DNA from 3 places in the Micromonospora sp. NBC_00421 genome. Region 2 is predicted to be linked to each of the others. Evidence: predicted binding sites of a transcription regulator. Region 2 holds the regulator's gene; each other region holds the start of a gene.
What was found. Region 2 encodes HrcA, which represses chaperone genes, less so after heat shock. Its sites were predicted from a motif close to GGTTNGCACNCTCNNNNNGAGNGTGCNAACC; they were not measured.
Positions count from the first base shown of each region.

Region 1: groES (co-chaperone GroES) is a predicted target of HrcA. The motif match lies at 1,609-1,639, and genes of this name have one in related genera.
Region 3: OHQ87_RS21020 (FmdB family zinc ribbon protein) is a predicted target of HrcA. The motif match lies at 1,861-1,891, and genes of this name have one in related genera.

Region 1 covers NZ_CP107929.1:6,683,435-6,686,623, forward strand. The annotation lists gene ybaK (Cys-tRNA(Pro) deacylase) at 1-145, opposite strand, end outside; partial or broken gene OHQ87_RS31475 (THUMP-like domain-containing protein) at 156-596, opposite strand; partial or broken gene OHQ87_RS31480 (methyltransferase domain-containing protein) at 662-1,424, opposite strand; gene groES (co-chaperone GroES) at 1,774-2,088, shown strand; gene groL (chaperonin GroEL) at 2,161-3,189, shown strand, end outside.
Region 2 covers NZ_CP107929.1:64,097-67,285, reverse strand. The annotation lists gene dnaJ (molecular chaperone DnaJ) at 30-1,175, opposite strand; gene hrcA (heat-inducible transcriptional repressor HrcA) at 1,249-2,271, opposite strand; gene OHQ87_RS00275 (DUF4870 domain-containing protein) at 2,509-3,129, shown strand.
Region 3 covers NZ_CP107929.1:5,000,200-5,003,388, reverse strand. The annotation lists gene OHQ87_RS21035 (hypothetical protein) at 1-11, opposite strand, end outside; gene OHQ87_RS21030 (hypothetical protein) at 108-290, shown strand; gene OHQ87_RS21025 (flagellar biosynthesis protein FlgA) at 412-1,071, opposite strand; gene OHQ87_RS21020 (FmdB family zinc ribbon protein) at 1,419-1,835, opposite strand; gene OHQ87_RS21015 (5-formyltetrahydrofolate cyclo-ligase) at 2,044-2,679, opposite strand; gene OHQ87_RS21010 (sensor domain-containing diguanylate cyclase) at 2,765-3,189, shown strand, end outside.

The DNA.
Region 1 (3,189 bases), 610 kb from region 2:
ACACCCGCTCCGGCGGTACCCCGAGAGCCGCCGCGACCAGCGCGCCGTAGTTCGGCGCGTCCGGGGAGACGTCGTACGGATGGGTGCGGTAGGTGATCTTCCGCTTGGTCAGCAACGCCGTCGCCGCGGTGGCCTGTCCCGCCATGCCGGCCACGTTAGCCCGGCCGGCCCCCGCCCGCGACCGGTCGACCGACCAGCACCGTCGGTGCCCCGGCGACCCGGGTCAGCACCAGGCTGGCCGGGTTCTCCCCGACCAGCCTCAGGTCCCGGCGCAGTTGCTCCGGCGTCAGCGCCGAGCCCCGTTTGAGGATCTCCACCCGGCCGACCCGACGTTCCCGCAGCAGTGCGCGCAGCCGCTTCAGCGAGAACGGCAGCACGTCGACGATCTCCAGGCAGCGGCCGAACGGGGTCGGCTGCGGGGTGTCCGCGTACAGGTAGGCGATCGTCGGGTCGGCCAGCGTCGCGTCGAGGGTGTCGGCCAGTTCGGCGACCAGGTGCGCGCGGACCACCGCCGGGTCCGGGTCGTACAGGTAGCGCCGGACCGGTCCGACCTTGGCCTCGGCCGCACCGGTGCCGGTCAACTGGTGGGCGGCGGCCGGCTCGCCGCCGGCGGGCCGACCGGAGGCGGTGCCGTTCGCCGAGCGCTGCCGGTCGGCGGGTCCCGGCCGCAGCACGGTCGCCCGGCGGGGCACCTCGGCGAGCCGACCACACCAGAGGGCCGCCTCGACCAGGTCGCCGTCGACGCTCACCCACTCCGCCTCGGCCCCGGCCGGGATCAGCGCGTGGTCGAGGCCGGGGGCCACCTTCACCACCGTGTGCGGCACCCGCCCGGCCAGCCCGGTGACGAAGTCCCACGGTGGTGAGTAGGCGTTCGGGTCGAAGATCCGTCGTCCGGTGCCGGCCCGTCGCCGGGCCGGATCGCAGAAGACCGCGTCGACCCGGGTCACGTCGAACGCCGTCGCGTCGCCGCACTCCACGGTGAACATCGCGGCCAGCCCGGCGGCCTCGGCGTTCGCGGCGGCCAGCGCGGCGGTGACCGGGTCGGCCTCCACCCCGTACACCCGGATGCCGGCGCGGGCGGCGGCGAGCGCGTCGGCGCCGAGGCCGCAGCCCAGGTCGGCGAGGGCGCGCACCCCGGCGGCGGCGAGCCGGGCGGCCCGCCGGTCGGCGACCACCCGCCGGGTGGCCTGCTCCAGGCCGGGGCGGGTGAGGAACATCCCGGCCGCCTCCGGGCCGAACTTGCCGACCGCCCGGCGGCGCAGCTCGGCCTGGGTCAGCGCGGCGGCGGCCAGCCCGGCCGGCACCCCGCGCGACCGCAGCGCCGCCGCCGCGGCCAGCGGATCGCCGCCGGCCACCTCGGTCGCCGCGGTGAGCACGGCCGACCCCTCGGGGGTACGCAGCGCGGCGAACTGGTCCAGATCCACCCGCCCATTGTCCGGTCCGTCCCGGAGGTCGACTCGGGCGGGCCGAGGTCGCGGCCTCCGGGCGGGGTCGGCACCGCAGGGTCGCCACCGTTGAGTCGATCATGGCCGGGGTTGGGCCGGGGCGACACGGGAGGTGTCTCGTTGGCACTCTCCTTGACGGAGTGCTAGCCGAGGAATAACCTGCGATTAGCACTCTCACCCTGAGGGTGCCAGCGTCCCGGGCCATCCGGTCCGGGTGCTGAACGCCAGGCGGACCGGCACCCGCGACGACGGCCCCGCCCGGTGGCATGTGGCAATTGACGCTGGTCGGACTCTCGGCCGGCAACGAAACCAAGTACCCCAGGAGGGTATGCCCGTGACTACCGCGACCAAGGTTGCGATCAAGCCGCTCGAGGACCGCATCGTGGTCCAGGCGAACGAGGCTGAGACCACCACGGCGTCGGGCATCGTGATCCCCGACACCGCCAAGGAGAAGCCGCAGGAGGGCACCGTCCTCGCCGTCGGCCCGGGCCGGATCGACGACAAGGGCAACCGCGTGCCGCTCGACGTCAAGGTCGGCGACACCGTCCTCTACTCGAAGTACGGCGGCACCGAGATCAAGTACGCCGGCGAGGAGTACCTGGTGCTCTCCGCCCGCGACGTTCTCGCGGTCATCGAGAAGTAACCAACCGATTCCAGTGTCGTCGCCCCGGTCCGGCTCGCCGGGCCGGGGCGACGTCGCTTCGAAGGGACATTCATGGCGAAGATCCTGAGCTTCTCGGACGACGCCCGGCACCTGCTGGAGCACGGTGTCAACGCCCTCGCGGACACGGTCAAGGTCACCCTCGGCCCGCGCGGGCGCAACGTCGTCCTGGACAAGAAATTCGGTGCGCCGACGATCACCAACGATGGTGTGACCATCGCCAAGGAGATCGAGCTCACCAACCCCTACGAGAACCTCGGCGCGCAGCTGGTCAAGGAGGTGGCGACGAAGACCAACGACGTCGCCGGCGACGGGACCACCACCGCGACCGTGCTGGCCCAGGCGATGGTGCGCGAGGGCCTGCGCAACGTGACCGCCGGTGCCAACCCGGCCGGCCTCAAGCGGGGTGTCGACGCGGCGGCGGCCAAGGTCTCCGAGGCGCTGCTCGGCCGGGCCGTAGAGGTGGCCGACAAGAAGTCGATCGCGCACGTCGCGACGATCTCCGCGCAGGACGCCACCATCGGCGAGCTGATCGCCGAGGCGATGGAGAAGGTCGGCCGCGACGGTGTCATCACCGTCGAGGAGGGCTCCACCCTCACCACCGAGCTGGAGGTGACCGAGGGTCTGCAGTTCGACAAGGGCTTCATCTCGCCGAACTTCGTCACCGACTCGGAGTCTCAGGAGTCGGTGCTCGACGACCCGTACATCCTGATCACCACGCAGAAGATCTCGGCGATCGAGGAGCTGCTGCCGCTGCTGGAGAAGGTCCTCCAGAACAGCAAGCCGCTGCTGATCGTCGCCGAGGACGTCGACGGTCAGGCGCTGTCGACCCTGGTGGTCAACGCGATCCGCAAGACCATCAAGGTCTGCGCGGTCAAGGCCCCCGGCTTCGGCGACCGCCGCAAGGCGATGCTCCAGGACATGGCGATCCTGACCGGCGCCGAGCTGGTCGCCCCGGAGCTGGGCTACCGGCTCGACCAGGTCGGCCTGGAGGCGCTCGGCACCGCCCGGCGGGTCGTGGTCGACAAGGAGAACACCACGGTCATCGACGGCGGTGGCAAGTCCGCCGAGGTTGCCGACCGG
Region 2 (3,189 bases):
ACGATCAGGCGCGAGCCCGAACGGGCCGGTCAGGCGTGGCCGTTGAAGGCGTCGCGCATCCGGGAGAAGAAACCGCCCTGCTTGCTCAGCTCGGCGACCTCCTCGCCCCGGGTCTTGGCGAAGTCCCGCAGCATCTTCTCCTGGTCGGCGTCGAGCTTGGTGGGGGTACGCACGTCGAGGTGGACGTAGAGGTCGCCCCGGCCGGTGCCGCGCAGGTGCGGTACGCCCCGGGCGCGTAGCCGCAGCGTGCTGCCCGGCTGGGTGCCGGCCTTGACGTCGACGGTCTCCTCGCTGTCCAGCGTCTTGATGGTCAGCCGGGTGCCCAGCGCGGCGGCGGTCATCGGGACGGTGACCCGGCAGTGCAGGTCGTCGCCCTTGCGGGAGTAGACGTCGTGCGGGCGCTCGTGGATCTCGACGTAGAGGTCACCGGCGGTGCCACCACCCGGGCCGACCTCGCCCTGCTGGGCCAGCCGGATGCGCATGCCGTCCTCGACCCCGGCGGGGATCTTCACGGTCAGCGAGCGGCGGGTCCGCACCCGGCCGTCGCCGGCGCAGGTGGGACAGGGGTGCGGGATGGTGGTGCCGTAGCCCTGGCAGACGGTGCACGGGCGGGCCGAGACCACCTGGCCGAGGAAGGTCCGCTGCACCGACTGCACCTCGCCCCGGCCCCCGCACGCCTCGCAGGTCGCCAGGTGGGTGCCGGCTGCGGTGCCCGCCCCGGAGCAGGTGGTGCAGAGCACGGCGGTGTCGACGGTGATCGGGGCCTCGACGCCGAAGGCGGTCTCGTGCAGGTCCAGCTCCAGCCGCAGGATCGCGTCGGCACCCGGCCGGGTACGCGGGCGCGGTCCGCGTGCGCCACCGGCGGCGCCGCCGAAGAAGGCGTCCATGATGTCCTGGAAACCGACGAACGGGCCCGCCCCACCGGGGCCACCCGGGCCGCCGGCACCCCCGCCGCCCGGGGCGAGCGGGTCGCCGCCCAGGTCGACGATCTGCCGCTTCCGATCGTCCGACAGGACCTCGTACGCGGCGTTGATGTCCTTGAACTTCTCCTGTGCCTCCGGGTCCGGATTGACGTCCGGGTGGAACTGCCGCGCCAGCTTGCGGTAGGCGCGCTTGATCTCGTCGTCGGAGGCTTCCCGGCTCACGCCGAGGATGCCGTAGTAGTCCCTGGCCACTGCGTTCCGTGTCCTCATGTTCGTCTCGCGTTGCGCCGGTCGGCGGCCGGAGCCGGCCGTCGGCCCTGACTGGTCAGTTCTGGGCCAGCAGCTCGCCCACGTAGCGTGCCACGGCCCGCACCGTGGCGATGGTGCCGGGGTAGTCCATCCGGGTCGGGCCGAGCACACCCAACCCGCCGACGATGGTGCTGCCCGGGCCGTACCCGGTGCTGACCACCGAGGCGGCGCGGAGGTTGTCGATCTCGTTCTCGTCGCCGATCAGCACCCGGGTGGTGCTCGGCTCGGCCTCGCCGATCAGCTTGAGCAGGACCACCTCCTCTTCGAGCGCCTCCAGGATGGGACGCAGCGAACCCTGGAAGTCGAGCAGGCCGCCCCGGGTGAGGTTGGCGGTGCCGGCCAGCGCCAGCCGCTCCTCGGTGCGCTCGACGAGGGTCTCCAGCAGCACGGTGGAGAGGGTGGTCATGGCACCGCGCAGGTGCGGCGCGGACTCCTCGACAAGCGCCTGGACCAACGGCGGGGTGTCGGACAACCGGCTGCCGACCAGCTTCTCGTTGACCAACCGGCGCAGGTCGGTGACGTCGTCGGCGGGCACCGGCGCGGGCAGCTCGACCAGCCGCTGCTCCACCCGCCCGGTGTCGGCGATCATGACCAGCATCAGCCGGGTGGTGGAGATCGGCACCAGCTCCAGGTGCCGCACCGACGAGCGGGCCAGCGACGGGTACTGCACCACGGCGACCTGCCGGGTGAGCTGCGCCAGCAGGCGCACGGTGCGGTGCACGACGTCGTCCAGGTCGACCGCGCCGACCAGGAAGCGCTCGATGGCCCGGCGCTCGGCCGGGCTGAGCGGCTTGACCCGGGAGAGCCGGTCGACGAAGAGGCGGTAGCCGCGGTCGGTGGGCACCCGGCCGGCGCTGGTGTGCGGCTGCCGGATGTAGCCCTCCTCCTCCAGCACCGCCATGTCGTTGCGGACGGTGGCCGGGGAGACCCCGAGCTGGTGCCGCTCGACGAGCGTCTTGCTGCCGACGGGTTCCTGCGTGGCGACGTAGTCCTCGACGATCGCCCGCAGCACGGCGAGCTTGCGGTCGTCGAGACCCATCTCCCACCTCCTGATGCACGTCGACCGGGGCAGCCGCTGCGCCCGGCAACCGCTCTGGCACTCGACTGTAGCGAGTGCCAGTCTACGACGGCAGTACCGCCGCCGCGATGATCAACGACGGACCGTCGGTGTGGCCGCCCCCGGCGGGCGGCCGGCGCGGTCGCTGACCGAACGTCGAGGCCAACCTCACCAGTGTCGCTCTGGTGCGCCCTTGCCGGCAGCCCCTACCGTGGCGGCATGACTGAACCACCTCGCCCGCCCGGCGCGGGGGACGGCTACCCGCCGGACCCGAACGCTGGCCAGGGCTCGCCATACGAGCCACCCACCGCACCACTGTCCGGTGCCCCGGGGTCGGGCGGGTATCCCCCGCCCGGCGGGTATCCGCCGCCCACCGGTGACCAGCCGCCGTCGGGCGGCTACGGTCCGTCCGGTGGCTACCCGCCGCCGGGCGGCTACCCCCCGGCCGGTGGCGGATATCCGACCGCCGGCGCGTACGGCGCCCCGGCCGGTGGCTACGCCAACAACGAGGACAAGACCTGGGCACTTGTCGCGCACTTCGGCGGTGCCGCCGGTGCGCTGATCAGCTTCGGTCCGCTCGGCTTCGTCGCCCCGCTGATCGCCTACCTGGTACGCGGTCAGCAGTCGCCGGCCGTCCGGGCCCAGGCGCTGGCCGCGCTGAACTTCCAGATCCTCTGGTCGATCATCGCGTTCGTGCTGCTCTTCGTGAGCTGGTGCCTGCTCTTCCTGCCCAGCATCGCGGTCGTGGTGATCCAGATCCTGTTCGGGATCATCGCCGGCATGAAGGCCAACGAGGGGCAGGCCTACCGCTACCCGATGTCCACCAGCTTCATCAAGTGAGCCCCGGTCGGCCGCTCCCCCGGCCGGCCGGGAACCACCCCGGGCCGGGCACCGTCGTGC
Region 3 (3,189 bases), 2.3 Mb from region 2:
GGCGTCGTCACGCCGTCCGACGCTACCAACCAGGCCCGCGGAACGGGTCGACCCGCCATTCCGCAGGATGGTCGATCGGGCCGGTCCTCCGGGTAGTCTTGCCGGTTGTGATCACCGAGGACCCGGCCGGGCGCGGCGTGCCCGGCGACGACGACCGCGCGGTCGACCTCAGCGACGACTTCGTGGTGTTGCCCGAGCAGACCGCCGACGACACCGACTTCGGCTGGGGTGAGCGCCGTGGTGGCAACGACGACTGGTTGCTCGCCGAGCGTCCTCCGCACTGGGACTGAGCGTCGCCGGCCATCGTGCGGGCCCGCACGATCAATATCGTCCTGACGTGGGGCCGGCGGGATCCACTTCCGGTGGCGCACCCGGGCGGGTGCGATACCGCTGTGTCGACACGTGAGTGGCTCAGCCCCGGACCACGACGCTGAACCGGCTGCCCTCCGGCTGGCCGACGGAGCGCTGCGCCTGATCGGGCCGGACCGCCAGGTAGAGCGCGGACGAGCCGTCGGCGGCACCTCCACCCACCACGTCGAGCACCAGCGCGTCGGCCGCCAGCAGGATGGTCTCACCGGCCGTCCGACCACCCGGCACCACGAGCAGGTCGACCCGCGCGCCGGGGCGGAGGACCGCGAGGGCGGCCGGTTCGGCCAGACGTACCGGCACCCCCACGAAGCCTCTCGGCAGCGGCAGCGCGGCCGGGGTGTCCCCGTCGGCGGACCGGCTCCCGTCCGCCCCACCGGGGACAACGGTCCCGCCGGTACCCGGGGTGGGTGCGATGCGAGCGTGGCCGGGTTGGCTCGCGGCGGCAGCCCCGTCCGTCGCCCCGGTCGGCGGAGCGGGACATCCGCCCGGGTCGGTCGTCGGGGTGGAGGAGCCTGCGGCGGCGAGGGAGACGGTGGGTGGTGCAGCGCTGGTGGGACAGCCGGTCGGGGTGTCCAGGACGAGCACCGCCAATCCGAGCAGGGCGGCCACCAGTGCCGCCCGCAGCAGGGCTCCCCCGCCGGGGCGGCGCGGCCAACGGAACGGCCGCAGCGAGCCCTCACCATCCATGCCACCGGCCGTCATGACCACACCTCCGCCGCTCACCGGGCGCCCTGCCGGCATCCCGCTTCAGCAGGCTAGGCGCGGGACCACCAACCCACGAGCCGTCGTCCGCAGCCTGTGGACAACAAACGAACCTGTGGAAAACCCCCCACCCCCCCACCCCCCGCTCCCGTCCCCCACCCAGACGGAGCTACGAGCCGGGAGTGATCAAGAGATTTAGGTCACCAGAAGGCCGATTCTTGACCGAAACCTCTTGATCAACGCTGAGGGAGGGGAGGAGGGGGAGGGAGGAGGGGGAGGGAGGGAGGGGGAGGGTGTCGAACGTTCCTGCGGCCCGGGGGCGGCAGGGACGTCGGGGGTGTGCGGGGTCAGGCGGGAGTGCTGGCGGTGGGGGATTTGGTCGAGCCGGAACCACCGCTCGTCGAAGTACCCGAACCCGATCCTGGGGCGGATCCCGAGCCTGAGGATCCCGAACCCGTGCCCGAGGAGGAGGACGAGCCCGAGGAAGACGTGCCCGAGGAGGACTTGCCCGAGCCCGAGGAGTCCGTGCCGGAACCGGAGGAGGTGCTCTCCGACTTCGCGGCGCCGCTCTTGCCCTCGGCGCCCGAGGCCCGGGAGTCGGTGCGATAGAAGCCGGAACCCTTGAACACGACACCGACCGAGTTGAAGACCTTGCGCAGCCGCCCCTCGCAGGCGGGGCACTCGGTCAGCGGCTCGTCGGAAAACGACTGCACCGCCTCGAGCTGGTGGCCGCACGCGGTGCAGGCGTACTGGTACGTGGGCACGTTCTCCTCCGGATCTGGCACGGCCGATTGGCACTCGGCGTATTCGAGTGCCAATGGTGCGTCATGCGACCCGGGTTCGTCCAGCGGACGGGGACGATCGTCACCCCCCGGCACCCCACACCCGGCGGAGCGGACGCGGGTGTCGGAGCACCGCCCCGCCGTCGGGAGAGCGGGCAGGAGGACCGCCGGTCGACGGAGGCGGGGGCGCTCAGGGTGTGGCGGAGGGGGTCGTAGTGAGTGGGCGCAGGCCGTCGGACGGGGTGAGGGCCGCCCGCACCGGCCGGTCGTGCGGCTGGGCGGGTAGCGAGGAAAGGAGCTCGCCGTCGTGCAGCAGCGCCACGGTCAGGGTGGTCGCCGGCACCCGGGCCAGGGCCCGGTCGTAGGAGCCGCCGCCCCGACCCAACCGCATCCCGCGTCGATCGACCGCCAGCGCGGGCACCACCACCAGGGTCGCCCCGGTGATCGCCGTCCGGCCCAGGCGGGGACCGTCCGGCTCGCGCATGCCCCGACCGGCGGCGACCAGGGTGCCCGGCCCGGCGTACGACGCCCAGTCCAGGTCGAGATCGTCGCAAAGCACCGGCAGCAGCAGTTCCGCCCCGGCCGGTAGCGCGGTGCGGAGCACCTCGGGCAGGTCGGGGCCGCCCGGTTCCGAGCCGACCGGCACGTACCCGGTCATCCTGGTCGGGCGCAGGCGGCGTACCAACTCGGTCAGCTCGGCCTGGACGCGCATCGCGGCGGTGGCCCGCTGCGGCGCGGTGAGCGCCCGGCGGTGGGCGAGCAACGCGGCGCGCGTCTCGCGTTTCGCCGCATGGACGACTTCCGCTTCGGCAGAAAAATCGGGCACGCAACACTCCTGACGCAACGCTGTCAAATCGGTCGCTCTGTGTCAGCATCGCAGGAACGGGCCTGGGACTTCCGGGGGGACAGCGTTGACGCTACGCGGGCGGTTGACGGCGGCCTTTCTCACGGTGGTGCTCGGCCCGGTGCTGCTCGGCGCTGCCTTCGTCGGCACCACGCTGTCGACGGTGGACCGCAGCCGGTCCACCGAACGGCTGGGCCTGGCCGCGTCCGCCGTCCGTACCTCGATCGACGCGCTCTGCCAGCAGTTGCGGGCCGCCGCCGACGCGGTCGCCCTGCGCTCCGACCCGGCCAGCCGGGCGGGCGCGGCCGGCCAGGTGGTCAGCCGGGGGTTGGCCGCCGCCGTGCTGGTCACCGACGGGACCGGCGGCATCGCGTACGCCACCCCGGGTGGACCCCCGCCACCCTGGCAGGACTGCGCGGGCGTCCCGGTCGGCGGACCGGTCCTGGCCCTCAGCGCCCGGGTGGACCTGCGGGATCCGGCCGGCACGCCGCT